3 regions of the Megasphaera sp. SW808 genome follow, and region 1 is predicted to be linked to each of the others. Evidence: riboswitches for the same ligand, from Rfam matches in the RefSeq annotation. Region 1 holds a riboswitch; each other region holds the start of a gene.
The links. A riboswitch is a leader RNA that binds a small molecule or an ion and turns the genes downstream of it on or off. The one in region 1 is predicted to bind ZMP and ZTP.
Positions count from the first base shown of each region.

Region 2: it holds a riboswitch for ZMP and ZTP, as region 1 does, so the genes downstream of both, E0L13_RS09705 (formate--tetrahydrofolate ligase) here and E0L13_RS10250 (OFA family MFS transporter) in region 1, are expected to answer to the same signal.
Region 3: it holds a riboswitch for ZMP and ZTP, as region 1 does, so the genes downstream of both, E0L13_RS03925 (phosphoribosylaminoimidazolecarboxamide formyltransferase) here and E0L13_RS10250 (OFA family MFS transporter) in region 1, are expected to answer to the same signal.

Region 1 is NZ_SJOT01000031.1:267-10,016, reverse strand. It holds gene dnaA (chromosomal replication initiator protein DnaA) at 1-351, opposite strand, end outside; gene rpmH (50S ribosomal protein L34) at 1,059-1,193, shown strand; gene rnpA (ribonuclease P protein component) at 1,267-1,629, shown strand; gene yidD (membrane protein insertion efficiency factor YidD) at 1,626-1,835, shown strand; gene E0L13_RS10280 (YidC/Oxa1 family membrane protein insertase) at 1,920-2,582, shown strand; gene jag (RNA-binding cell elongation regulator Jag/EloR) at 2,579-3,376, shown strand; gene mnmE (tRNA uridine-5-carboxymethylaminomethyl(34) synthesis GTPase MnmE) at 3,482-4,861, shown strand; gene mnmG (tRNA uridine-5-carboxymethylaminomethyl(34) synthesis enzyme MnmG) at 4,877-6,757, shown strand; gene rsmG (16S rRNA (guanine(527)-N(7))-methyltransferase RsmG) at 6,750-7,460, shown strand; gene E0L13_RS10255 (D-alanyl-D-alanine carboxypeptidase family protein) at 7,497-8,513, shown strand; ZMP/ZTP riboswitch at 8,565-8,649, shown strand; gene E0L13_RS10250 (OFA family MFS transporter) at 8,720-9,750, shown strand, end outside.
Region 2 is NZ_SJOT01000027.1:24,248-33,997, reverse strand. It holds gene E0L13_RS09740 (carboxymuconolactone decarboxylase family protein) at 1-393, opposite strand, end outside; gene E0L13_RS09735 (flavodoxin) at 417-1,022, opposite strand; gene E0L13_RS09730 (LysR family transcriptional regulator substrate-binding protein) at 1,148-1,795, opposite strand; gene E0L13_RS11970 (LysR family transcriptional regulator) at 1,788-2,039, opposite strand; gene E0L13_RS09720 (DUF6282 family protein) at 2,274-3,245, shown strand; gene E0L13_RS09715 (aldo/keto reductase) at 3,263-4,423, shown strand; gene E0L13_RS09710 (cyclodeaminase/cyclohydrolase family protein) at 4,480-5,133, opposite strand; gene E0L13_RS09705 (formate--tetrahydrofolate ligase) at 5,102-6,781, opposite strand; ZMP/ZTP riboswitch at 6,831-6,910, opposite strand; gene E0L13_RS09700 (ISLre2 family transposase) at 7,033-8,412, opposite strand; gene E0L13_RS09695 (hypothetical protein) at 8,665-9,480, opposite strand; gene aspS (aspartate--tRNA ligase) at 9,553-9,750, opposite strand, start outside.
Region 3 is NZ_SJOT01000006.1:81,160-90,909, reverse strand. It holds gene E0L13_RS03925 (phosphoribosylaminoimidazolecarboxamide formyltransferase) at 1-1,119, opposite strand, end outside; ZMP/ZTP riboswitch at 1,181-1,258, opposite strand; gene E0L13_RS03920 (DUF1847 domain-containing protein) at 1,339-1,962, opposite strand; gene E0L13_RS03915 (hypothetical protein) at 1,992-2,339, opposite strand; gene E0L13_RS03910 (MBL fold metallo-hydrolase) at 2,376-3,194, opposite strand; gene E0L13_RS03905 (hypothetical protein) at 3,208-4,032, opposite strand; gene E0L13_RS03900 (PHP domain-containing protein) at 4,042-4,848, opposite strand; gene E0L13_RS03895 (leucyl aminopeptidase) at 4,845-6,296, opposite strand; tRNA gene E0L13_RS03890 (tRNA-Lys) at 6,458-6,533, opposite strand; gene E0L13_RS03885 (RidA family protein) at 6,706-7,092, opposite strand; gene E0L13_RS03880 (amino acid permease) at 7,264-8,658, opposite strand; gene ilvA (threonine ammonia-lyase) at 8,681-9,750, opposite strand, start outside.

The sequences.
Region 1 (9,750 bases):
CTTTGGCGGCGCTTTCGGCAAGTCTTCGTCGGAAAACAGAGTGTCCTTATATAAATCGTCCGTTTCCGCTGGCTTTGCCGGTTCCGCGGCGGGGGCGTTCATATCTTCCAACTTGACCGTCGTAGGCCTCCCCGTGACGGCTTCGGCGGCTTCGTTGAGCTGATCGGCATAATTCTTATTGACGAAATTGCATACGAATTTCTGCGCCGCCGCCAGTACGAGGACGTCGTTTTCGTAGGACGTCGGGATGAGGGACGAGACGAACCACGTTTCGTAAATCGGTTTTGGCAGAACCTTTTTCAGCTGTTCCAGCATTCCCGCCCATAATGTAGCTAGATCCATTGATTCCATAATAGCAAAGTCCTTCCCGCATAATATTGTGGATATGTGCGTTGCAGCACAATGTGGATAAGTGCGCATTTAGAGGCTGAAAAAAGCGGAAACGCGATAAATATCGAATTTCCGGCCTGATTTTGATTTATCCACACATTGTGAACAACCTGTTGATAACTGAACTTTTTATCCACACATCTGATTACATTGTACAACAAAATCCTCGAAAAATACATAGAAACAGCTGAATTTGTCAAAAAATTCATAATGCCATTCTCTCTCGTCCTCTGTTCATACCGTAAACAGAATCCTTCTTCGCAAGGATAATTGGGGATATGTTTACGGCCATATTGTGGATATAGTGCATAACTCGATTTGAAAGAAGGGAGAAACGCCAGTATATACCTGGGCTTATAGGTATTTTCTACTTGTCCACATTTTGTGAACAACGTGTTGATAACTTGCCATGCTGTCCACAATGCATGTGGAAACATCTTTCCATGAGAATTTCCTCCCTCTGACAGCTTCAGTATAGCAAAGGGCGGCGACACCCTGTGCCGCCATGTACAAACGGTATACGTTCACGACGCTGTCCCTATGACAAATGCGGCATCATCGCCGCGATTCCGGAAAAAACGATTGACAGCCCTATCCTTTTTGAATATAATTATGCTGTTATGGTGTAAGTTCATCTACTGTTGATTGAGACAAAGGAGGTGCCTATCGTGAAACAGACATATCAGCCGAATACGCTGTGGAGAAAAAGAACGCACGGCTTCCGTGAAAGAATGAAAACCAAAGGCGGCCGCATGGTTTTGAAAAGACGCCGTTTGAAAGGCAGAAAGAGACTCTCCGCGTAATTATTACAAGATGAACAGAAAAGTTCCGCTAAGGAATTTTTCTGTTCTTCTGGCATTTTCGGGACAATAACGTATGTATGAGTTAAAAAAAGAAAAAAGGCTGTGCAAAAATCGGGAATATCAGGTTGTGTACCGACGGGGAAAATCCTATGTGAACCGCTTGGCCGTCTTGTACGTCTTGAAGCGGTCGCCTAAGCAGCCGGCCCGCATCGGCTTCGTAACGGGCAAGAAAATCGGCTGCGCCGTAGAGCGGAACCGCTGCCGGCGCCTGATGAAAGAGGTATACCGCCTTCATCAGTTCGAGCTGGCAAACGGCGTCGACTTGGTGCTTATCGGACGCAGCAGCCTGAAATACGCCGGATACGCCCAGGCGGAACGAAGCATCCTGCAGCTGTTCCGACAGGCCGGGATATTGCGAAAGAACGAGATGCCATGAAAAGATGTTTCATCATTCTAATACGGTTTTATCAGCTTTGTATATCACCATTAAAACCGCCGTGCTGCCGGTTTTACCCTACTTGTTCTGCTTACGCTATCGAGGCGCTGCAGAAATACGGCGCTGTGAAGGGGAGTTATTTAGCAGTCAGGCGCATTTTGAGATGCCATCCCTTTCATAAAGGCGGATATGATCCTGTGCCGTAAGTATCAGGCAGATGAAATAGAGGCTGCCTGCTGGTATTTTATCCTTGACTGGAGTTGAGAATATTGGATTTTTTTAGTGGAATAATGGATTTTCTCAGTGGCATCATGACCACGTTTATGGATTATTGCTATGCCTTTACGCAGAGCATCGGATATCCCAGCTACGGTTTGGCCATCATCATCCTGACGCTGGTAATCAAGCTGGCCCTCTCGCCTCTTACGGCCAAGCAGATTCGTTCCATGGAAGGCATGCAGACCCTGCAGCCGAAGATTAAAGAATTACAGCAGAAATATAAAGGCAATCAGAAAAAGCTTCAGGAAGAAATGGCGAAGCTGTACAAGCAGACCGGCGTCAATCCCCTGTCCGGCTGCCTGCCGATCCTGATTCAGATGCCTTTCCTCATCGCGATTTTTTACGCCCTTCGCTCCTACCCTTACGATCCGGCGTACGAAAGCTTTTTATGGCTGCCCAGCTTAGGCGCGGCCGACCCGACGTATATCATGCCGATTTTATCCGCTGCGTCTACCTACGTCATCCAGAAACAGATGTCGGGCACGCAGGTAGCGGCTTCGGAAGCGCAGGAAAAGCAGCAGAAAATCATGCGCGTCATCATGCCGCTGTTTATCGGCTGGATCAGCTTGAGCTTCCCCAGCGGCCTGGTTATTTACTGGTTCCTTTCCAACGTGTTCCAGTGGGCCCAGCAGATGATTATGTTCCGTAATAAGGGAAAGGGTGCAAAAGCATGAGAACCATTGAAGCGACAGGAAAAACGATAGAAGACGCAGTCCGTTCCGGCCTGGTCCGCCTCGGATTGATGGAAGAAGAAGTGACGATCGAAGTACTGGCCGAACCGAAAAGCGGCTTTCTTGGCTTTGGCAGCAAGCCGGCTAAGGTACGCCTGACGGAAAAGGCCAGAAAGACTGCTCCGATTTACGATATTGAAGAAGAAGAGCGGAAAGCCGCACCTCCGGCGGAACCTAAGGCGGCAGAAGCTGCGCAGGCCGAAGCCGTGACGGCGGAAGCGCCGGAAGAACCGGTCGAAGAGCCGGCTGCCGACGAAGCTGAACCGGCAGAGGAAACCTTTACGGCTGAAGAAGCGGCCGCCAAGGCCAAGGCCTTCCTGCAGGACGTGCTGCGCAACATGGGCATCGACGTGATGATCGAAAAGATGATCAAATCCGATAAAATCATCCTTCACCTGCACGGCAAGAACCTGGGCATCCTCATCGGCAAGCACGGCCAGACGCTGGACGCCCTTCAGTATTTGACGAACTTGACGACTAATCAGGGCGAAGAAACGCGCCATTTCATCATGCTGGACGTAGAAAACTACCGCCAGCGCCGAGAAGAAACGCTGAAGCAGCTGGCCGTACGGTTGGCTGGACGGGTTAAACGCAGCGGCGAAAAGGTCGTCCTCGAGCCGATGAACGGCTACGAACGCAAGATTATCCACGTCGCGCTTCAGAACGAAGCCCATGTGCGGACGGAAAGCGAAGGCCAGGACCCGTATCGCCACGTGGTTATTTATTACGAAAAATAAGCTTGAATATGACACGGCAGTGAGTCGGCAGCTATGAGCGGACGAGTCACTGGTACAATAAAAACCGGCGCCGCAGCGCCGGTTTTTTTGAAAGGAGCGTTCACTGTGTACGATACAACCGATACGATAGCCGCCATCGCCACGCCGCTGGGCGAAAGCGGCATCGGCGTCATCCGAATCAGCGGAAGCAAGGCCTACGACGTAGGCGACGCGATTTTTAAGAGCAAATCTTCCCTTCCCTTAGCGCAGCGGCGCGATCGGTCCATACAGTACGGCCTTATCGTCGACGACGACGGCAAAGCGGTGGACGAAGTCATCTTGCTCATCATGAAGGGGCCCCGCTCGTATACGGCGGAGGACGTACTGGAAATACAATGCCATGGCGGCCGCCAGTCCCTGAGCGAAATCTTAGGACTGGTCCTGCGCCACGGCGCGCGGCTGGCCAATCCCGGCGAATTTACCCAGCGGGCCTTTGTCAACGGCCGCCTCGACCTGGCTCAGGCCGAGGCCGTCATGGACGTCATTCAGGCCAAGAGCGCCCAGGGCCTGACCAGCGCCGTCAGCCAGCTTGAAGGCCGCCTGTCCCGGGTCGTCGGCGACATGCGCCTCCACCTGACCGACTTTATCACGCGGCTGGAAGTAACCGTCGATTATCCCGAAGAAGACCTGGAGGACATAGAAGTGCCCGATATTGCCGGCGCTATCCGGGAGATGGAGCGGCGTCTGGACGATATGCTGGCCGAGTCCAAAAGCGGCCGCATGATGCGGGACGGCGTCATGGCGGCCATCGCCGGCACGCCTAACGCCGGAAAGTCGAGCCTGCTCAACCGCTTTTTGGAAACGGAACGGGCCATTGTCACCGACGTGCCGGGTACGACGCGCGACGTCATCGAAGAATGGATTTCCATACAGGGCGTGCCGATCTGCCTTGTCGATACGGCCGGCATCCGCAGCACCGACGATACGGTCGAGCAAATCGGCGTGCGCCGGGCGAAGGAATACATGGATCGGGCCGATATTATCCTCGTCGTCGTCGACCAGTCCCGGCCTTTGCAGGAAGAAGACCGGCAGATTTTGGAAACGGCCAGAGGCAGGCAGGCCCTGATCGTATTGAATAAGGAAGACTTGCAGCCGGCCTTTGAAACGGAAGAACTGCAGTCCTACGGGCTGCCCATCCTTTCGATTTCCGCCAGTACGGGAGCCGGCATGGGAGCATTGAAGGACGCCATGCTGTCGCTGGCCCTGAAGCAGGGGCTGACGGCGGCCCAGAGCGCCCTGCTGGCCAATACGCGCCATATCGAGCTGGTCCGGCAAAGCCGCGAAGCCCTGCAGCGGGCCCTGGACACGATAGAAGCAGGCATGCCCGTCGACTGTGCTATCGTCGATATCCGCGAAGCCTGGGAGCTCCTGGGTTCTATTACGGGCGATACGGTCCACGACGACATCATAGAAGAAATATTCAGCAGATTTTGTTTAGGTAAGTAGAAAAAGGGTGAAATCATGTTTGTAGTCGATACATACGACGTCATCGTCGTCGGCGCAGGCCATGCAGGCTGTGAAGCGGCCCTGGCCAGCGCGCGGTTAGGCGCGCGGACCCTCGTCGCGACGCTTAATTTAGATAATATCGCCCTCATGCCCTGCAATCCCGCCGTAGGCGGCCCCGGCAAGAGCCACCTCGTACGGGAAATTGATGCGCTGGGCGGCGAAATGGGCATCAATACGGATAAGACGTGCATCCAAATGCGCATGCTCAACACGGGCAAGGGGCCGGCCGTCTATTCCCTGCGGGCCCAGTCCGATAAGAAGATGTACCAGATGACCATGACCCAGGTGCTGGAAAATCAGGAACATCTGGACGTCAAGCAGCTCATGATTACAGATATCCAGATGGAAAACGGCGCCGTTACGGGCGTCGTCACGGAAATGGGCGAAGTGTACAAGGCGAAATGCGTCATCCTGGCGACGGGGACCTATTTAAAGGGAAAAATCATTACAGGCGAATGCGTCTATTCCGGCGGCCCCATGGGACAGCGGTCTGCAGAAGACCTGTCTGATTCCCTGCTGGCAGCGGCCATCAAGCTTATGCGCTTTAAGACGGGCACGCCGGCCCGCGTCGACCGCCGCACCTTGCGGACGGAAGAAATGCAGAAGCAGGAAGGCGACGAACAGGGCCACGCCTTTTCCTTTTTGTCCGAACGGAAGAACCGCAACAAGGAATGCTGCTGGCTGACCTTTACCAATGAGGAAACGCACCGCATCATTCGGGAAAACCTCGACAGGGCGCCCATGTGCAACGGCGTCATCCAGGGCGTCGGCCCGCGCTACTGCCCGTCTATCGAATCGAAAATCGTCCGCTTTGCCGATAAGAAGCGACATCAGCTCTTCGTCGAGCCCGAAGGGGAAATGACTGAAGAAATGTACGTCCAAGGGATGAGCACTAGCCTTCCCGTCGACGTGCAGTACGCCTTCCTGCGGACGATTCCCGGCTTGGAAGACGTGCGGATCATGCGCCCCGGCTACGCCATCGAATACGACTGCCTGGACCCGACGCAGCTGACGCCGTCGCTGGAAACGAAGGCCATCAGCGGCCTCTTTTCGGCAGGCCAGTCCAACGGCACCAGCGGCTATGAGGAAGCGGCGGCCCAGGGCCTCATGGCCGGCATCAACGCGGCCCGCAAGGTACAGGGCAAGGAGCCCTTTATCCTCACCCGCTCGGAAGCCTATATCGGCGTCCTCATCGACGATTTGGTCACTAAAGGCACTAACGAGCCGTACCGCATGATGACCAGCCGCTCGGAATACCGCCTCATCTTGCGGCAGGACAACGCCGACCTGCGCCTGACCCAGAAGGGCTACGACATCGGCCTGGTCACGCAGGAACGGTACGACGCCTTTATAGAGAAGAAAGAAGCCGTCGAAGCGGGACTGGAGGCGCTGAAGGCCCTGCCCGTCACGCCGACAAAGGAAAATCAGGAAAAGCTGGCTTCTATTGGCACGGCTCCCGTCCGCACCGGCCTCAAGGCTTACGATTTGCTGCGGCGCAACGAAGTGACCTACCATACTCTGAGCCAGGTATTTCCCCTGCCGCAGCTGGCCGACGACGTATGCGAGGAAATCGAGATCATGGTCAAGTACGAGGGATATATCAACCGCCAGCTGGAACAGGTGGAAAAGATGAACCGCCTGGAAAAGAAGCTGATGCCGGAAGATATCGTATACGCCGACATCGATACCCTGTCGGGCGAAGCGCGGCAGAAGCTGGACGCCATACGGCCCCGCTCCTTAGGGCAGGCCAGCCGCATCTCCGGCGTATCGCCGGCGGATATTACGGCCCTGCTCATCGTGCTGGAACAGCGCCAGCGGGAGGAAAGCCATGTTTAGAGACGAACTCATCGCGGCGGCGAAGGACTTTGGCCTGGCCCTGACGGCAGAGCAAATCGACCGATTCTGCCTGTTTGCAGAGCGCCTGGTCGAGACGAATAAGGTCATGAACCTGACGGCCCTTACGGAGCCGGCCGACGTAGCCGTAAAGCATATGATAGACAGCCTGTCGTGCTATGACGCGGAGTGGTTTCCCGAAGGGGCCTCCGTCCTGGATCTCGGCACGGGAGCCGGCTTTCCCGGCCTGCCCCTGCTCATCTACCGGCCCGATTTGAAGGTGACCTTTTTCGATTCCCTGCAGAAGCGGCTGACGTTTTTACAGGGCGTGACGGCAGAGCTGGGCTTGCCGGCTTCCTTCCTGCACGGCCGGGCCGAGGAAATGGCCCACAAAGAGGAATACAGGGAACGCTTCGATATCGTGACCAGCCGGGCTGTAGCCCGCCTGCAGATATTGGCCGAATGGGCCCTTCCCTATACGGCTCGCCAAGGCATATTTATCTCCTTAAAAGGCGCCCAGTACGAGGAAGAGCTGGCCGAAGCCCAAAAGGCCCTGTCCATCCTCGGCGGCGCGGTGGCGGAAGTCCGCCCCGTCCATTTGCCGGGGCTGGATGACAAGCGGGCCGTCCTGTATATCAAAAAGACGAAGAAATGTCCGGCCAAATACCCGCGCAAGCCGAAAATGGCCGCTAAAAATCCGTTGTAATCATCTATAAGTTTATGCTCAAGGGAGGCATGTATCATGTCTTTAAAGAAAACAATCTTAGCTGCGCTGACTGCCTGCGTAGCCCTATCTTCCATAGCCTTCGCCGAAAATCCGGAATCGCCGGCAGTAGCGGCTCAGGCCGCCTACGTCATGGACGCCGATACGGGCGACGAGCTGTACGCCAAACAGCCTGACCTGAGAGGATATCCCGGCAGTACGACGAAGATGATGACCTGTATCGTCGCCTTGGAAAACGGACAAGGCATCATGGATAAGACGATTCGCATTACCGATAAGGCCCTGAGCGTCGAAAGCGATGCCTCTGTCCTCGGCCTGCAGCAGGGCGACCAGATTACCCTGCGCAACGCCCTGACGGGCATGATGCTCGTGTCGGGCTGCGATGCCGCCGTGGCCATTGCGGAAACGGTTGAGCCGACGGAAGATGCCTTCGTCGCAAAAATGAACGCGAAGGCGGCGGCTCTCGGTGCGACCCATACGCATTTCGTCAATCCCCACGGCCTTCCCGACGCCAATCACTATTCGACGGCCCGGGATCTGGCCAAAATTGGGGCTTACGGCATGAAGCTGCCGGCCTTCCGGGATATGGTCAAGCGCAGTACCTTTGACATGCCCTACGTCGACGGCAGCTATAAGCATTGCGTTTCGACGAACGAATTCCTGACTAGCGGGTTCCCCGGAGCAAACGGCATTAAAACCGGCACGACGAATGCCGGCGGGCCGTGCCTCGTCGTTTCGGCGACTCAGAACGGGCGGACGGTCATCGCGGCTATCATGAATTCGGAGGACCGCTACGGCGATGCCCAGGCCCTGATGAAATACGGCTTTTCCGTATTGAAGCCCCTGGAAAACGTCTACATCATCCGCAAGGCCCCGGCAGGTCAGACGCTGACCGAATTGGGCCGGCAGCAGATGGAGCAGGCCAAGGCTGCGGCGGACGCCAAGGCTAAGAGTAAAGCCGCGCAGGAAACAGCTTACGGAACGGACGCCGATACGGCCGACATGGCTGCGGCAGCTGTGAAAAAATCTGCATAATTCTTGACAGGTATGCTCTAAATCCGTATAATCATATCATAACAACGTACCTATACAGTGCAGGACTGACGGAATGAAGTGGAATAACCACGTGGACTGCACGGTGACATACACGCCGACCGTCTGGGCAAGAGTACATCTATTCTTTGTCCAGCCGGCCGGCTTTTTGTATTGCCGCGGCGGGACAAGTCAAAGGAGACGATATCATGAAGAGAAATCGCTGGCTCATTGCCCTGTCCGCCATGGGAATTCATATCTGCATCGGCAGCGTCTACGCCTGGAGCGTCTTGACCAAACCCATTATGGAATCGATGGGCTTTACGCTCCAGCAGACGACGTGGACCTTTTCGCTGGCTATCTTGTTTTTAGGTTTGTCTGCCGGATGCCTGGGAAGCTTCGTCCAAAAGGCCGGCCCCCGCAAGTCGGGCCTCGTGTCGACTTTATTTTTCATTTCGGCTATGTTCGGCACGGCGGCGGCCATGGAGTTCCGCAGCCTGCCGATGCTGTATCTGTTTTACGGCGTCATCGGCGGCATCGGCCTGGGGACGGGATATATTACGCCTGTCTCGACCCTGGTCAAATGGTTTCCCGACAACCGCGGCTTTGCCACAGGCCTGGCCATCATGGGCTTCGGCTTTGCCAGCATGATCGCCGGTCCGGCGATGCAGCTTCTCGTCGCTAATTTTGGCCTGGCGACGAACTTCCTCATCTTGGGCGCGGTGTATCTCGTCGTCATGACAGCCTCGTCCCTGTACTTAGCGCCGCCGAAGGACGACGAAATACCCCGTCCCGATACAGAGCTGGCGAAGCCATCCGGCCCGGTCTATGCCGATGCCATGCCGCAGTTTTCCCTGAAAGAGGCCATGAAGACCTGGCAGCTCTATACGATTTGGTGGCTCTTTTTCGTCAATATCACCTGCGGCATCGCCCTCCTGGCCGTCGCCTCGCCGATGGCCCAGGAAGTCGTCGGCATGTCGCCCATGGCTGCCGCGTCCATGGTCGGCCTCATCGGCTTTTTGAACGGCGCCGGCCGCATCGCCTGGGCGACCGTATCGGATTATATCGGCCGGGCTAATACGTACGTCCTCTTCTTCTTCATCGAGGCCCTGGCCTTCTTCAAGCTGTCGACGGAAACGAACGCTTTCAGCTTTCAAATCGTCGTGCTGCTCATCATTACCTGCTACGGCGGCGGTTTTTCCTGTATGCCGGCCTACCTCAGCGACCTGTTCGGCACCAA
Region 2 (9,750 bases), on a different contig from region 1:
GGCCGCCCAGGCTTTGGGCCAGCCGGCGTAGAAGCCGAGCTGGGTGATAATTTCCGCCATTTCTTCCTGCGTCACGCCGTTTTGCTTAGCCCGCATCATATGGGATTTCAGTGAACTGTCGAGGACGCCGCTGCTGATAAGGGCCGTAATCGTGACGATACTCCTGTCGCGCAGAGGCAGGATATCGTTGCGCGACCATACTTCTCCGAACAGGATATCGTCGTTGTAGCGGGCAAATTCGGGAGCAAACTCTCCCAGCCTGTCGCGGCCCGCCGTTTGGACGATCTTCCGGGCCTGCCGCGGAGAAGCGTCCGCCGCCAAAGCCATCGGCGGTGCAGCCATTGTTCCCAACAACATAGCCGTCATGATGCCGGCAATCCATTTCTGTTTCATCGTATCTTCCTCCTATACACAGCTTATAAATCCTTCAATCCGATACTCTCGAGCCATTGATTCACGTCGTCGCCGCATTGCACGACGCGCCGGCCATTCACTTCAAAGCCCTTCCGGATAATTGAATCGGGGCACATCGTCTTCAAGGTATCCAGGCTGCGTCCTAATCCCCCGCCGCCATGGGTACAGAAGGGAACGAGCGTCTTGCCGGACAAATCGTACTGCGTCAGAAACGACTGGACTGCCGGCGGGATATCGCCGCCCCAGTTGGGATAGCCGACGAAGACGACGTCGTACTGATCCATATCGTCTACCTTTGAAGCGACGGCCGGACGAATATGGTTCTCCCGTTCGTACCGGAAACGGGATACCGTTTCCTCATACACATCGGAATATGGCACGGCCGGCACGATGCGGAACAATCGCCCGCCCGTCTCCGAAGCAATAACCTGCGCCAGCACTTCCGTATTGCCGGAACGGGAAAAATACGCAACCAACACGCGATGCCGCCCCAAGGCGCCGGGCGCGGCAGGCGCAGAAGCGCAGGTCCCCCAGCAGGCAAACAATCCCGTAGCGGCGGCAAAAACAGCCAGCGCGGCGATTCCTAATACGACCCATCGTTTCATCATGCATCTCCTCCTGCAAAAAAAAATATAGGCATCGTTTTGATACCTATATTGTAAAAGCCTGCCGGGCTCTTCGTCTAATGCTTATATTTTGTTTCTCTTCATGCCTGAAACACATGGACCAGGCTTCAGGCCTTTTGTCCCGACACATAGTCGTGGACAAAATCGAGGAATTTCGCTACGGTGATGCTGGCAGGAGCGTATTTTTTCCAGACTAAGACCGTACCGATTTCAATAGACGGATATAAATACCGCCGGCACACCTGCCTTTCATCCAAAAAGGGCCTGCCGCCGCCGATGCACAGGCTGTATCCCAGTCCTTTGCGCACCAATACGGATGCGTTCGTGCTCATATTGCATTTGGCTACAGGATGAATGCGAGAAAAATATTTGCCGAACCAGTTTTTCAATTCCTTATGGACGGCAGCCCGCCACGGAAAGATAATGTCCTTTCCCGCCAAATCTCTGGCTTCGATGTATGTTTTTTCTGCCAACGGATCGTCGGCCGGCAGCAGGACGGCCCACCGTTCTTTTACGGGCAGGCGGATATATTCGTACCGTTCCAAATCGGCCGGCTCGAAGAAAATACCGATATCAGCCAGGCCGTTTTCCAGCCGTTCTGCCGTATGCTCGGCGTTGGCTGCGTACAGCTCAAAGGTCACGGCAGGATGACGTTCCTTAAAGGCTTTAAACAGATCGGCCAGCAGCTGCACCGCTTCTATTTCACCGCAGCTCACGGACACGACGCCGTCTACACCGACATTGGCATCAGCCAATTCCCGGCTTCGTCTTGCCGACGAGAGCTACGATTTCCTCGGCCCGCCGCTTCAGCAGCAAGCCTTCTTCGGTCAGCTCTACGCGCCGCATAGGCCTCTTGAACAAGGGCGCGCCCGCTTCTTCTTCCAGCTGGTTCATCTGCCGGCTCAGTGTCGGCTGGGTAATATACAATTTCTCGGCGGCTCTCGTAATATTTCCCTCGTTGGCCACCACTAAAAAATACCGCAGCAATCGGATTTCCATACCTTCGTCCCCCTCGTCGACTCTATATCATTTCTATGTCTCTCTCTATTCTATTGTAAAGAAATTCGCCTTTCAGCACAATCTATTTTTATAAACCGGCATGTTCCTCCGCCGCAGCATGCTCTCCAAGCATGCTGCCCTTCTGATTTCAAGTATTAGACTTTTAAAAATTATTCCGTACAATGAAAAGTGAAACGGGCCCATTTACATCCTGATATGGAGGTGAGACTACATATGCCCATGTCTCGTCGCGATTTTTTAAAGCGGCTGGCCTTAACCGGCGGCGCTGTTGCCGCAGCCCCCTATGCAGGCGTGGCCGCTCATATTTCTCCAGCAAAACAACAGGCCGATCCGCTTCTGACAGGCATCTGCGATATTCACATTCACGCCGCTCCCGACGTCAAGCCGCGGCGCATCGGCGAACTGGACTTCGCCCGCCGCGCCAAAGCTGCCGGATACCGGGCCGTCATGTACAAAGCTAATGAATGGAGCAGCCACGACCGGGCTTATCTTATTGAACAGGCCGTTCCGGGCCTTTCTGTCTTCGGCGGGTTCTGCATGAATCCGACTCACGGCAGCCGGGTCAATCCCTATGCAGCCAGAATGGCCGTGCAGACGACGGGAAACCGCTGCCGCTGTATCTGGATGCCGACGCAGGCCGCCGTATACCAGCATGCTCAGGAACACCTGGCCGGCCCCGTCATCCCTGTGACGGATCCAAACGGTCACGTATTGCCGGAAGTAGCAGAAGTTATGGAGATTTGTGCTGAAGCAGATATTATGTTTGCGACTGGTCATTCTTCACCAGCAGAAAGCGTAGCCATGGCTCGCAAGGCCAAGGAAATTGGCTTGAAGAAATTTGTCGTCACCCATGCCAATTCCCGCATTTGGAAATTAACAGAGGCACAAATAGACGAAATCGCCGCGCTAGGCGGCTGGATAGAATACTGCTTCCTGCCCAACCTCTGCGGTCCCGGCACAGGCCTTCCCAATATTCCTAAAGCGACGGCAGAAGAATTTATCGCATATGTTTCGCTATGCCCGGAGCGATCTTTCGTCAGTACTGACCTGGGCCAAACGGGCATGCCCGATCCCTTAGACGGCATGAAGCAATGCATTCAAACCATGCAGTCTTACGGCATATCCCAACAAACAATCGACACGCTGACTAAACGAAATCCTGCCCATCTCGTAGGGCTATTGTAAGATCGAAAGGAGACTGTATGATGAAAAAAACGACTCATACGCCATCTGACAACGCCATAAGCCGCCGCAGCTTTTTGAAGCTGTCGGCCATTGCCAGTGCAGCCTTCGCCGTTTCGCCTGCCGCATCCCTTGTGTCGGCAGCGCCGGCGCCTAAAAACAGCGGAGCAGCCGCCGTAGACGGCACGCGCATTCTCGGCTCAGGCCGCTACCGGCTAAAGGTATCGCCACTGGGATTCGGCGTCATGGGCATGACCTTTAACCGCAGCGCCGCACCGCCCCACGCGATGCAGGTATCTCTCATCCGCGAAGCCGCCGAGCGGGGCGTAACCTTTTTCGACACGGCCATCCGCTACGGCCCGCTGAACAACGAACGTCTGACCGGCGAAGCCTTGAAGCCCTATCGGGACAAGGTGGTCATCGCCACGAAATTCGGCCATGAAATTATCGACGGCAAGGCTACGGGCCGGCAGGACAGCCGTCCGGAAACGGTAAAACGCTATTGCGACGAATCGCTGCGCCGACTCGGCGTCGACTGCATCGACCTCTTTTACCAACATCGCCTCGACCGGAACACGCCTATTGAAGAAACGGCCGGCGCAATTCAAGATTTAGTGCAGGCCGGCAAGGTTCGCTGCTGGGGATTATGCGAGGTCAGCCCCGACGTTATCCGCCGTGCGCACTCCGTCCAACCCTTAACGGCCATTCAAAGCGAATACCACCTCATGTTCCGCAGCGTCGAAGAAAACGGCGTTCTGGATACGTGCCGGGAGCTGGGAATCGGCTTTGTCCCTTACAGCCCCTTAAACCGCGGCTTCCTAGGCGGCGCTATTAACGAATACACCCAATTCGACCCGAATAATGACAATCGACAGACCTTGCCTCGCTTCGCGCCGGACGCCCTGCGGGCCAACACGCGCATCGTCAACGCGCTGCAGCAATTCGGCCGAACCCGCGGCATGACGTCGGCTCAAATCGCCCTGTCCTGGCTCCTGGCCAAGGAACCGTGGATCGTTCCCATCCCTGGTACGACGAAGATTTCTCATTTGGAAGAAAACCTCCGCGCCGCGGCCATGCCTCTTTCCGCCCAAGATATAACAGAACTCGAAATCATCTTAGCCGATATTCCTATAGTCGGAGACCGCTATCCTGAATCACAGCAGCGGCTCGTCGCACACTAAAGCCAATACAAAATGCCCCTGCCGTAAAGCCTTCGCTTTTATGGCAGGGGCATTTCTTATCTGTTTTCGTATTCCCGTTCTACACGCTGTTCCAGTATGGCCGCCTCGCGCTCGATGCGCTGAATGGCCTCGGTCATATTCCGCACGTACGCCTCGTCTGTAATAGACTGCAAATTGACGCGAACGCTGTAAAAAGCCGACCGCATAGCGGAGCGGGCATTCATGGCAGCAATGGCGCCGTCTGTAATGACCCATTTATTGCCGTAGCGCACGGTCTGTTCCGCCAGCTGCACGAGGACGAAAATATCCTTTCCCAGAGAAAAGGGAATTTCCGCCGCTTCCTTGAACGCCTGCTGCACAATGTCCTTCCGATTGGGCGTATCCTTAGGCAGCCGTACGGCGCGGATCACGCCGTCAAAGGCCTCCGCATCTTCGGCAATACCGGCCAGATAGCGGGCACGCAGAGCCTGCGCTTTTTCCTTGATGGACTCCATCAGCCTGGCAACGTCTTCATATCCTTTCTTACCAAGAGTCAGATTTGCTACCATTTCGACGAGAGCCGCCGCCGAGGCTGCCGTCATGGCCGCAATGCCGCCGCCGCCGGGAACGGGTTCTTTGGAGGCCGTCGCTTCCAGCAGGGCGTCAAGGGGCATGGACTGGAACCGGCTGAAATCGGGCTTAGAACAATCCTGTGATAACGCCATTTTCATCGATATCCATTCTGTTGGCAGCGGGAACCTTCGGCAAGCCCGGCATCGTCATAATGTCGCCGGTCTGGCAGACGATAAAGCCTGCGCCGGTGCAGACGCGCACGTCCTTAACCGTAACGGTGAAGTCCTTCGGCGCACCGAGGAGAGCCGGGTCGTCGGACAAGGAATACTGCGTTTTCGCTACGCAGAGAGGCATCTTGTCGAGGCCGAATTTTTCCAGCTCGGCAACCTGTTTCTGCGCTTTGCTTTCAAAGACGACGCCTGCGCCGCCGTAAATCTTTTTGACGATCGTTTCCATCTTCTGAGCAATGGTGTCGTTTACGTCGTACAGCGGCTTGTACGGCGTCTGAGGCTGGGCGATGAGCTTCAGTACCTTTTCTCCCAATTCTACGCCGCCCTTACCGCCTTCGGCCCAGCAGTTATTGAGGGCTGCTTCGACGCCGTAATCAGCGCAGAGCTGGCGGAGCGTCGCGATTTCCGCGTCCGTATCCGTAGCAAATTTATTGATGCCGACGACGACAGGAACGTCGTAGGTACGCATATTTTCCACGTGCTTGGCCAAATTGGCGAAGCCCTTCTTCAAGGCTTCGATATTTTCTTCCTGCAAGTTCTTCTTGTCTACGCCGCCGTGCATTTTAAGAGCCCGAACCGTTGCGACGACGACGACGGCATTCGGTTTGATGCCGGCAAAACGGCACTTGATGTCCATGAATTTTTCCGCGCCGAGGTCTGCGCCGAAACCGGCTTCCGTAACGGCAATATCGCCCATCTTGAGAGCCAGCTTCGTAGCGACGACGGAGTTGCAGCCGTGAGCGATGTTGGCAAAGGGGCCGCCATGTACGAGGGCCGGCGTGTGCTCGATTGTCTGGACGAGGTTCGGCTTGATGGCGTCCTTCATGAGGATTGCCATAGCACCTTCGACGCCGAGCTGGCGGGCCGTCACGAGATTGCCGTCCAAGTCATAGGCTACGGTGATATCGCCCATGCGCTTCTTCAGGTCCATGAGGTCGCTGGCCAGGCACAACGCCGCCATGATTTCCGAGGCGACGGTAATCATAAAATGGTCTTCCCGCGGGAACCCGCAGACCTTGCCGCCCATGCCGACGACGATGTTGCGCAGGGCCCGGTCGTTCATGTCCATGACGCGCTTCCAGATGACGCGGCGCACGTCGATGCGCAGGGCGTTGCCCTGATGAACGTGGTTATCGATAGCAGCGGCCAGAAGATTGTTGGCCGCCGTAATAGCGTGCATGTCGCCTGTAAAATGGAGGTTAATATCTTCCATCGGCAGTACCTGCGAGTAACCGCCGCCGGCAGCGCCGCCTTTAATACCGAATACGGGGCCGAGGGACGGCTCGCGCAGGGCGACGACAGCTTTATGACCCATGTAGTTCAGCGCCTGGGCGAGGCCGATCGTCGTCAGCGTCTTGCCTTCGCCGGCCGGCGTCGGCGTAATAGCCGTGACGAGGACGAGCTTGCCGTCTTCGTTTTTCGAAAGGCGCTTAATAGCGTCAAAGGAAATCTTTGCCTTATATTTACCATATAATTCCAAATCATCGTCAGTTAATCCGACTTTTTCCGCAATCTTTACGATCGGCTCCAGCGTGGTCTGCTGTGCAATTTCAATATCGCTTAATACCTGTGCCATGATTTGCGTCACTCCTGTCCGTAGCATAAAAAAATACCGACACTTCTGGAAAGGTTGCCCAGACGGTCGGCTTCGCGTCAATCATGCTCCCCGTGGTTGATTCCACTTCCGTCAGTCACATGATTATGGATTTATTATACAAGAATTCTCCGTATACTGTCAATGACATTTGCCCCTTCAGACAGTGTCAAGTTGTTGTGGGTATATATTTGACAGAAACATCTTGGCATGTAAATCCAGCCTTTTAGTATCTAATGTATATGGTGATATCCACTGTTTTGGATATCTTTCATCCATCTTCCGTGTAATGCGCCTTCGCTCCCCGGCATACGGCAGCTGTGCTCTGCATCATACACGCAGTACGGCAGCCGCCGGCGTCGGCATTGCCTCGTCAATTCCTGTTCATTCAGGTCTGGTACTGTATCGGAGGGTTTCTTCGTCAGGCAATCTAAGGCATAGCGCCACACGTCGCCGCCGTTTTCTGCCAGCGTCCGCAATCGGGCAATCCGTTCCGCCCCGTCTTTGCTCCAGCCCATTCCACGTGAGCTCAGCCGGGCCGACAGGATATGACTAACATGCCCTTCCGTACTGCTGGCGAATGTCTCCCGGTTCTGCAGCCAGTCCCGAATCCCTTCCCAATGGTTCAGGATATATTGTTGACCTTTGCGAATCGCCTTTCTCCGATACGGACGGTGTCGTATCTTCTGTTCAGCTTCCCGGCAGAATTGTTCCCGGTCATTGGCCAGCAAGGCGTCATACAGAGGTTGGAGCGTTTTCGTCCCCGCTATCTGCCGCAAGTATTTGACAACATGAAATCCGTCCATGACGCATCGGCTTTTTTCCAGGTACGCCGTCGCGCTCTGTATCCACGCCGCCCCGTCTCCCAGAATCGTAATCTCCGGGCTGCCGTATACGGTTTGGATATACTCTTTGATTTCGTCCCAAGGCATCCCATATCCCGTGAATACTCGCTTTGCAGTCAGTGTTCTCCGGGTTCTCCCCTCCGGTACTTTCCCTTCATATACATAGGCCAGCCGCAGCTGCCGGTTGTTTCCCTGCTGCATCGCCACATGGTCTTCGTCGGCTTCGATGAACAGTTCGGATACCTTCGGCCTCCGCTCCGGCAGGGGAGCCGCTGTATTCGGGATCGTCCCCAACCGGCATAAGACGTTCCGCACGCTCTGTTTGCTTACCGGGACCGGAGTGGATACTTGGGCTGCTTTCGCATAACTCATATCCTTGGCATGGTCTGCCATCCGGGCCTGACAGGAAGCCTCGATCCGGCTGTACGCCGGCAGCTGGCACCATTCGTCCAGCAGATAGGTGTAGCGGCCCGTGTCTTTCTGTCGGTAATACCGGCGGTGAAAGGTGATTTCTCCAAACGTGGTTACCAAGGTACGCGGACGGGCTGTTTCTTTGATCTGATAGGTACGCTGCGGCTTCACCGTTTCATAGATGGCTTCATCGGCCTGTTCTAACATTGCCGACAACACCTCCCGCCCCAGGTTCTGCACAAACTCTTGTACAGCCAGCGTCACGTCGGTCAGGGACGCCTGGCCCGTTACTAACGATTCCATGTTTGTATTAAAAAAGTCTGTACTGAGAGAAAGAATCTGTTGTATAATGTTCATGAGAAGGACTCCTTTGCGTGAGATTGTGGTGATTTCATTATACCAAAGAAGTTCCTTCTCTTTTTATATGTTCTTCACTTTTGTGCAGTAAAGTTTTCCCACAATTATTTTACACTAACGCCCCTTCACCCTTGGATGCAGCTTAGCGCCGCAAAAATCCAAAAGGGAAAGTTACTTGATGCAGTATCGGCTAGAATTCTATTAAAGAAGCCGGCTCGCAGAGAACCGGCTTATATGCAACACTATGTATGATTATATGTCGATTTCCTGCATGTCACCGAAGGATACGGGGCCGCCGATAAAAATGCTGCACAGCTCTTTGTCTTCGCCTTCTACGGCCGCGGCAATGGCAATTGCGCCGCCGGGCTGCTGAATCGTACAGGACACGTCCTTTTTTCCTACGCAGGCCAAGGCCGCCGCTACAGCTGCCGAGCCGGAGCCGCAGCTCTGTTCCCAATACAGCGTATCCGTCGCCGTCACGTATACGGCCGGGACCATATGCAGATGGGCCGGATCAAAAAGGACGAGGCCGAATGCGTCCAGCTGTTCGTCCGACGCATAGTCCTGCAAGGCCGTCCAAAACATGTCTTTATATTCCATTTCCGCTTCGGAGGCAAAGTGGACGAAATGAACGATGCCCGGCAGCTCGACGCGGAAAAAGCGGCTCGGCATGCCGCCTACGTCGAGGAGAACTGCTTCGACAGACAGGGGCAGGGGCATTTCGATATAGGCGTCGTAGACTCCGTCGGAACGCTTTTTGGCCTGGGCCTGGAGGAGGCCTTCACACCCCGAACAGGACACGGCATATTCGCCGCTATCCCTGCCGGCGAGCTGCAAGGCATAGGCTGCGGCAGAGCGGGACGCGTTGCCGCAGAATTCGCCGCCCATCATGTCGACGCGCAGCGGCTGGCCTTCCGCCATGGATAAATAAGCGACCTGTTCGGCGTCGATACCCTTGTCTTTCAGGAGCTTTGCCGCCAAGGAGCTGCGCTGTTCCGGCGCGACGTCGCTCAGCACGAATAGGGTCGTATTGCCGCTGGGATCTGCTTTTACATATTGCAGTTTCACGTTGCTCAACTTCCTTTCTATCTGATAAAAAAGGTACCGGCCATGCCGATACCTTTTTCTGTAATGCGACTTTTATTTCTTGACGAGTTCTTCTTCTACCTGAATGTGAAGCTCGTGAAGTTGTTTTTTCGTAACTTCCGACGGCGCTTCGCTCATGGGGTCGATAGCGTTCTGCGTCTTCGGGAAGGCGATGACGTCGCGGATGGACTTGCGTTTGAGCATGAGCATGATCATGCGGTCCAGGCCGAAGGCCAGGCCTCCGTGAGGAGG
Region 3 (9,750 bases), on a different contig from region 1:
TGTTTCGATGACATTGTCGTCGCGGATAGAGCCGCCGGCCTGAGCGATGTAATCGACGCCGCTGCGGTGGGCCCGTTCTACGTTATCACCAAAGGGAAAGAAAGCGTCGCTGCCTAGCGCTACGCCGTGGAGCTGACCGATCCAGGCTTTCTTTTCTTCTCTCGTAAGGGGTTCCGGCTTCTGAGTAAACAGATTCTGCCATACACCGTCGGCCAGTACGTCTTCGTAGTCATCGGAAATATAGACGTCGATAGCGTTGTCGCGATCCGGGCGGCGCATGTCATCGCGGAACGGCAGGGCCAATACCTTCGGATTCTGGCGAAGCCACCAGATATCGGCCTTATTGCCGGCCAGGCGCGTGCAGTGAACGCGGGACTGCTGGCCTGCGCCGACGCCGATGGTCATGCCGTCCTTGACGTAGCAGACCGAGTTGGACTGCGTATATTTCAGGGTAATCAGCGCTACGAGCAAATCGCGCTGCGCCGCTTCGGGGATGTCTTTATTTTTCGTCGGGCGGTTCTGGAACAAGTCGGCCGTAATCTTGGCGTTATTGCGTTCCTGTTCAAAGGTAATGCCGTATACGTCCTTCGATTCGACAGGCTGAGGAACGTAATCGGGGTCGATCTTCAGCACGCAGTAGTTGCCCTTTTTCTTCGTCTTGAGAATAGCCAGGGCTTCGTCCGTATATCCCGGAGCCACGACGCCGTCGGATACTTCCCGTTTCAACAGCGTCGCCGTTTCAGCGTCGCAAATATCCGACAAGGCGACGAAATCGCCGTAGGAGCTCATGCGGTCTGCGCCGCGGGCGCAGGCATAGGCCGAAGCAAGGGGAGATAATTTCAAATCGTCTACATAATAGATTTTTTTCAGCGTATCGCTCATGTCGGTCGCAACGGCGGCACCAGCCGGGCTGACATGCTTAAAGGACGCCGCGGCGGGAAGGCCTGTCGCCTCTTTCAATTCCTTGACCAGCTGATAGCTGTTGAAGGCGTCGAGCAGATTGATGTAGCCCGGACGGCCGTTCATGACTTCAAAGGGCAGTTCGCTGCCGTCTTTCATGTATACTCTTGCCGATGATTGATTCGGATTGCAGCCGTATTTCAATTGCAATTCTTTCATTAGTATTACCTCCTGAAAATAAGAAATTTCCTGGCAAAAATAAAAATACCGACACTTCTGGAACCTTCGCCCAGACGGTCGGCTGTAATGAACCATGCTCCCCGTGGTAGCTCCACTTCCGTCAGTCACATGCTTCTGTTTCATTATACAAGGCGCAGCCGCCCTGTGTCAATGGGAAACAGACAAGGGCGGCGCCTTTTAGCGATATGCTCGCTCAACTTATAATTTCGTCTTATAATACGACTGGCTGGTATACAGTGCCGCCACAGGATTATGGCCCGTTACGCGGTCCTTGACAACCAGCGTCGTCGTCAAGGCCTCGGAATATTTGTAAAATAAGCTGTCGTGGCCGACGCACAAGCCCATGACGATGTTCATATCCGTATGCTCGGCATTGAGCATCTTGGCCTGGAGGATGGGATTGCAGGCGTTGACGCCGACGGCGTTGCATTTTTCGTCAATTCCCAGCTCTGCCTTGGGAACGGCGCCGGCCTTGCAGGCCATGCCGAAGACTTCAAAGCCGTGCTTGCGCAGAATCCCTGCCAGCATCCGCGTTTCCTGTATCAGGCCGACACAAGTCGCAATGCCGATTTTATGGAAATTCATGCGTTTGGCAAATTCAATAGTCTCCTGGACGCGGCACCACTTTAAATAGCCGTCGCATTCGACGCCAGCCGCCGTCTGCATGACCTGCTGATTGTCGTCCTGCTCATACAGTGCTAGGGCTTCTCGTTTCACGTCTTCATCCATGTGCGTCGTCACGCAGAAATCGGGATATTCCTTGTTCATGACGTTGCAGTTCACTACGCCGCAGTCGGCGCAGGAAAGGGTTCGTTCTGCCATTGTCTTCACAACCTTTCCGTTTACTATAACTATTTCATAATCAAATATAACAGCATTCCGTTGAGGCACACCCAGGGAATCCAGGCGATAATCCCCATAAAATGCATGAAGCCCCTTCCCTTGCCGCCTTTATAAGCCAAGCCGGCCGCAAGGATGCCGACAAACAGGCTGACCAGATAATAGACGGCGCTCCACTCCACAGTATAAAAGAGAAAGGCCAGAAACGCCGGTGTGCCGACGCTGCGCGCTATAGAACTGATGCGCAGCATAATCGGGTTTTGCAGCGCATAGGCCGGGTCCGCGCTGAGTTTGCAGTATTTATAATTCCAAAAATATAATAAGCCCGTTACCAATCCGCAAAGTATAAGCTGTATCATCGAACGACTCCTTTATATAATCCATCAGTCTGCGCTTCAGCGGCTGAGCGCGATCCGCTCCATATCTTCGGGGACGTACACGGCGCCGCCGTAATAGGCCTTCGCTTCTTCCGTATACAGCCCCTTCCGGCTGCTGCCGGTCTTTTCTTCCGTGTGGTACAGCACCAAACGCGCCGCGCCGAGAGAAGCCGCCGTTTCCGCCGCGTCCTTTACCGTGCTGTGGTTCTTCTCATAGGGCCGGAACAGATCTCTATGCTCGTATAAGCAAAAGGCCTCGGCCAGCAGCCAATCCGTTCCTTCGGCGTACTGCCGGCAGCGCTCGTTATACGGCTCGTCGCCCAGACAGGTCAGCCTCATGCCGTCGGGGAAGGTCAATAGATATCCGAATTGCTTGGCCTTGGTCGAGCAGATATCAAAGGCCGTAAGGGACAGGCCGAGAAACTCCACCGTGTCGCCGTCTTTCAATTCGTGAATGCAGATGTTCTTGCCAATACAGGCAAAATCCTTCTTTTTAAACATCATTTCCGCCATAGACAGCAGCATTTGCTTCACCACGTCGTGACAATAAATGTGGAACTGCCCGTCGTATGCTCCGGATCCCATCAGCGAAGCGATCTTGCGCATGACCCAGAGGACGCCCATGATATGGTCCGTATGGCCGTGGGTTACAAACATATAATGCAAATCCGTATAAGCGACGCCGCCGTCTTCCAAGCGCTTGAAAATGCCGTTTCCGCCGCCGGCGTCGGTTAAAAACCATTGTCCCTCAGCCGTACGGACGGCAAAGCACGTGTTATACCGGCGCACAGCCATCGCATTTCCCGTTCCCAACATCAATAATTCTGTACCTGACACGCTATCTCCCCTTCTATCGCAGTACGACGCCGCGAACTGTAATTTTCAAAATCTCAAAGGACATGCCCGTCGTATATTCTATATCCTGCTGCAGTCCCTTTTTGATGGTGCTCATGAGTTTTTTCAGATTTTCGCCGTAATATACCGTTACGACTAAAAATACGGCCAGCCCGTTCCCTTCCGACTCGCGGTTTTTATCGATCCGCAGGCGGTTGACCTTTGCCAATCCGCCTATCTGCCGCAGGCGGTGGATAATCAGATGCTCCAGCATTTCGTTGGAAAAGGTCAATTTCCCGTAATAGCTGAAAACGGGACGCACAACAGAATGCTCGAAATCCGGAGCCTTTTGATTCCGCCGGGTCAGCAGGGAGTGGATGGGCGCCAGCAAATACCCGCGGAAGCGCGGCTTGAGCTCCATCGTCGGCACGGGAATGATGTGCTTTCCCTCGTTGATGCGAATCGTCCGGGCCTTTTCAATTTCGACAGGACACGACACGTCTTCGATGCGAATGTACGAGTCCGCTTCGGGCAGCCCCAAGGCCTCGCAGATGCGGTGTATCATGTGCTTCGACGTACCTAAAATAAGGAGCTGATCCGGCTGCAGCTCGTCCAAGGCGTCTTTTACGCTTTGAGCATGCTTCTTCTGCAGAAAAATCGCCCGGCGGACGGCTTTCATGCGGTTCGTTTCTTCCTTAGCCGAGCGGCCGGCGACGATGCGGTTTTGATAAATCAGCAGGCCGTCGTCAATGATGCAGGAAATATGATGGTCGTACGCCACGTCCAGGGCGTGATGACTTTTTCCCGTACCGCTGGCTCCGATAAATCCGATGACTTTCATAGCGTTCACCTATTTCTTCTTATATTGCAGCAAAGGCTCTATACGCGCCGAATCAAAGGAAAATACGCCGACCTGCTCCGGATAGCGTCCCGTCGTACCGTGGAAATCCGAGCCGCCGCTGACATACCAGCCCTTTTCTTCGGCGACGGCTAAAAATTCTTCATAGCGTCCCCTGTTCTTCGGATGATATACCTCGATGCCGTCGAAGGAATGCGTCAGTACGTGGGGCAGCGCCGCATGGAGCAGGCCCGGATGCGCCAGTACGGCTAAGCCGCCGGCCTGATGGATCAGCTCGATGCATTCGTCAATCGACTTACGGCGATAGGGCACGTAAGCCGGGCCGCCGCGATATAATATCGTATCAAAGACGGCCGTCACGTCGGGAAAGTATCCCTTCGCCACGAGCATGCGCGCAATGTGGGGGCGGCCGATGGTGCCGCCGCGGGCTAATACGCCTTCGATTTGCTCCCTGTCGAGGACATATCCTAAGGACTCACAGCGCTCGACGATTTCCATGGCCCGCATCTGGCGGCGCATCTTAAACTGCGCGCAGTATTCCTGCAAGGCGGCGTTTTCCGTATTGAGATAATAGCCCAGAACGTGGACGTCCTCGCCGTCGTAATCGGAGCTCATTTCCATCGCCGGGATGATGCGGACGCCGGAATTCAGCCGGCAGCCCGTCGTATAGGCGTCGATCGTGTCGTGGTCGGAAATAGACATGACGTCCAACCCGGCCTGGACAGCCAGATTCGTCAGCTCTTCGGGAGTATACACGCCGTCGGAGCAGGTCGTATGCATGTGCAAATCGACTTTCACTTGGCTCCTCCTTTCAACAATTCCAAAATGGACTTGACGCCGACGCCGGTCGCGCCGAAAAAGCCCGTTTCGTCCTTTTTCTCGCAAAAGGCTGTGCCGGCAATGTCCAAGTGAATCCATGGAATGTCGGGATGGACAAACTGCTTGATGAACAAGCCCGCCGTAATCGCCCCGCCGTCGCGGCCGCCCGTATTCTTGAGGTCCGCCACGTCGCTTTTGAGGAGGTCTTCATATTCCCGGTCAGCCGGAAGCTGCCACACCTTTTCGTGAACCGCCGCGGCCACGTCGAAGAAGCGGTTCATCCATTCCTGATGGTTGCCGATCATGCCGGAACGCACCGTTCCCAAGGCAGTTACGCAGGCGCCGGTCAAGGTAGCCAGGTCGATGAGCTTTGTCGCCCCCAGCTCCTGGGCATAGGACACGGCGTCGGCTAGGATCAGGCGGCCTTCGGCATCGGTATTTTTGATTTCCACCGTTTTGCCGCCGTACATCGTCAAGACATCGTCGACGTGGTACGCCATGCCCGACGGGATATTTTCTACCAGCGGAATCACAGCGACGACATTGACGGGATATTTCAGCAACATGAGAGCCCGTATGACGCCGACAGCCGCAGCCGCGCCGGCCATGTCGTCCTTCATGAATTCCTGATTAGCCTGGCTCTTGATGGATAAGCCGCCGCTGTCGTAGGTCACGCCCTTGCCGACGATGCCCAGCATGTCCTTGCTGTCCGGGTCGCCCTTATAGGTTATCGTCATGAGCTGCGGCGGGTTCATGCTGCCCTTGCCGACAGCGACGATACCGCCCATCTTCCGCTTTTCCAGCGCCCATTTATTGAGCATCTCGACGGTAATATTGTCGCCCTTGACGACGGCCGATACGATTTCCGAAAACCGCCGCGGCGTCAGCTCGTTCGGCGGCATGTTGACCAAATTGCGGGCCATGTACACGCCTTCGTATATGGCGGAATACATGTAGCACATCGTATTGAAGGCCTTGATTTCCAAGCTCGACGTAACCAGGTTGATGCTGCGGACAGTCCGCCCCTTCGCGTCGCTCTTATAATGAAGAAATTCGTAGTTCCGATATAATAAACCGTCGATTAAGGCACCGATATCCATCTCCAGCGTGTCGACCATAACGGCCAGCTCCGATACGCCTTCAGCCATCGCCGCGGCCATGAGACGCTTCGCCGTCAGAAAATCTTCATACGTAGCGTACCGTATGGGCTTCTTATGCAATCCAATCAAAAAATAGGTCTTACTCCGGCCTTCCGTCAGGCAGTGAAACACGCGCAGGGACGTATAATGCATGACGTCTTCATGCGCTTCCACGTAAGCCCGAATCAGCTCCCCGTCTTCCTTAGGAATGCGGGATAAAGCCAGCATCCGCGTATCGATGCCAATCGCCACGACATCCATACTGCCGTTACTGTTGCAAGTGATCATGGTATATCTCTCCTCAATCCATCATATAGCCGTCCGTATGATTTTATTATAAACATTATATATACAGATTCATTATACCGTCCTGCCGCCTGTAAAATCAAGAATAGAGCATTTTCTGCAAAAAAAATACCTATGCAGTGATGTTCTGCATAGGTAGTATGTGGTGGACCGTCAGGGGATCGAACCCTGGACACCCTGATTAAGAGTCAGGTGCTCTGCCAGCTGAGCTAACGGTCCATGTCATTTCTTTCTCCAAAGGACGTTTTATATATTACACCATCTGATAAGAAAATGCAAGCCTTTTTTCAAAATTTATCAAAAAATTTTTCTCACATCCAAAGGCCTCTCTGCTTTTGACCAAAAAAATCTCCGGCTGCGCGCCGGAGACTTTTTTCAAGGCTATGTCAGATTATTTGCCGCAGTATGCGATAACTTCGACTTCTACGAGAGCGCCCTTCGGGAGTTCAGCGACTTCTACGCAGGAACGAGCCGGCAACGTTTTGTTGAAATATTTAGCGTATACTTCGTTAACAGCGCCGAAGAAGCTGATGTTAGCCAAGTATACCGTCGTTTTAACGACATCGTCATAGGAAAGGCCAGCGGCTTCCAAGATAGCGCCGACGTTTTTCATGCTCTGTTCAGCCTGAGCCGTAACGCCGCCTGCTACGATTTTGCCCGTTTCCGGAACGAGGGGAACCTGACCGGATGCGAAGAGGAAATCACCAGCTTTGATAGCCTGGGAGTACGGGCCTACTGCGCCCGGAGCGTTTGTCGTGCTAATAACTTCTACTGCCATGATGATACAACATCTCCTTTTGATTTATTACTGTGAGTATTCTATATTATATCTTACTTTGTCCGTTTTGACTAGACAGTAAAATAAATATATCTGTCATAATTTAAATCCAATTAAAGCAAGTATCATACAGAAGGAAGCACGCAGACGCATGCTTCCTTTTAGTATGAATTAGTGTTTTGCTTTTAAGGTGCCGTCTTCATTATATTCGTTCTTACGATATCCAGCCAGGAAATATCCGGCCGTAACGATGATCATGAAGGTCCAGCCGGCGATAAGGGACATACGCGTATCCGGGTTGACCCACATGCCGATGGTAACGAGAACGAGGAAGATAAGGCAGAAATAGTTAGCGTACGGGAAGAGCGGCGATTTGAACGGGTGTTCAGCCATCGCTTTTTCACCCCAGCGTTTGCGGAAGTTCTTCTGCGAGTAAGCCAGTACGAACCAGGCAACCATACCGGGGAATACGCTGGCGCTGTAGATGTACAGGAACAACTTGGAATCAGGAATGAGGTAGTTCAAAACAACACCGAAGAGCAAGCAGGCTAAGGTGACCATGATGCCGTGCTGCGGTACGCCGTGAGAGGACAATTTGCCGAAGAATTTCGGAGCCTGGCCGTTTTCAGCCAAGGTGTACAACATACGGCCGGAGCTGTAAATACCGCTGTTGCAGCCGGACAATGCAGCCGTCAGTACGACGAAGTTGATGATACCGGCGGCGGAGGTAACGCCTACTTTAGCGAAGGTCGTTACGAAGGGGCTGCCGAGCATGCCCAGTTCATCCCAAGGATACAAGGTGATGACGACGAAGATAGCGCCGATGTAGAAGATAAGAATACGCCAAACGATGTTTTTCGTAGCTTTGCGCAGCGTTTCTTTCGGGTTCTGCGCTTCCCCGGCCGTTATCCCGACTAGTTCGACGCCCTGGAAGGCCGCCGCGACGACGCACATTGCGCTGATCATGCCGCCGAAGCCGTTGGGGAAGAAGCCGCCGTGAGACCAGAGGTTGGAGAAACCGAGGGGCACGCCGTTGTTGCCGAAGCCGAACAGAATGATCATCGCGCCGACGACGAGCATGACGACGATAGTCGTAACTTTGATAATGGCAAACCAGAATTCGAATTCGCCATAGTATTTAACGGCAGCCATGTTAGCCAAGGTTACGATGAGCATGCCGCCTAAGGCCGATATCCACTGGGGAACGTCGGGGAACCAGAAGTGAACATAAATGCCTACGGCCGTTACTTCCGAAAGACCTACCGTAACCCACAGGAACCAATAGCACCATGCCGTCAAGTAGCCGGCAAAGGGACAAATATACTTATGACCATACGTAGCAAAGGAGCCCGTTACCGGTTCCAGATAGAGCATTTCGCCCATGATACGCATGATGAAGAACATAACCAAGCCTGCCAATGCATAGCAGAGCAATACGGACGGACCGGCAGTCTGAATCGTGCTGGCCGAGCCCATGAACAGGCCGACGCCAATCGTACCGCCCAAGGCGATCATTTCCACGTGGCGTGGCTTTAACCCACGCTCTAATTTGCTGTTGTCTTCCATGATAAAGACCTCCTTTTAGGGCTTATTTCAACGTAACGTGATAGTGGTTGTCTTTCAGCGTTTCGAACAATGTTTCTACATGTTTTTCGTTAGCCGTTTCCAGTTCACACGAAACTGCCGTATAGCCCATGCCGATGTTGTGCTGGCTGCGTTCATGCGTAATGGAGAGGATGTTCGCGTTGGAATTGGAAATGATGGAAATCAATTTAACCAATTCGCCCGGCTGGTCGGGAATGACCGTTTCGAAGAAGACCTTGCGCCACGAACGGAGCAGGCCGCTGTTGATGACGCGGGACATTCTGTTGACGTCGATGTTGCCGCCGCTGACCAGAGCCGCTACCTTCTTGTTGCGGATGCCGGAAACCTTGCCGTTCATGAGAGCGGCAACCGGTACGGCGCCGGCGCCTTCTGCAACAGTCTTAACGCGTTCGATGAGCCAGAGGATTGCTGCGGCAATTTCCGTTTCGTCGACCGTTACGATGTCGTCGACATATTTCTGGCAGATTTCATAGGTCAAGTCGCCCGGCGTTTTTACCGTAATGCCGTCGGCTAAGCTGGCTTTACCGTCGACAGTTAAAATCTGACCTTTTTCAATGGATTCTTTCATGGAAGGCATGTTCGCCGTCTGTACGCCGATAATCTTGATTTTCGGGTTGATGTTTTTAGCTGCGACAGCCAGGCCGGAAATCAATCCGCCGCCGCCGATAGGAGCTACGATGACGTCGATATCGGGAATATCTTCGAGAATTTCCAGAGAAATCGTACCCTGGCCGGCGATAACCTGGGGATCGTTAAAGGGATGTACGAAGGTGTAGCCGTATTTTTCCGTCAATTCTACGGCTTTAGCGGCAGCTTCGTCGAAGAAATCGCCGTGGAGGACGACGTTTGCGCCGTAACCGCGCGTAGCGGCTACTTTCATCAGAGGAGCATGTTTAGGCATGCAGATCGTCGACTGGCAGCCGTATACGCTGGCGGCCAATGCCACGCCCTGTGCATGGTTGCCTGCCGATGCGGCGATAACGCCTTTTTCACGTTCTTCCGGCGTAAGGGAAGCAACTTTGTTATACGCGCCTCTCAGCTTGAAGGAACCGG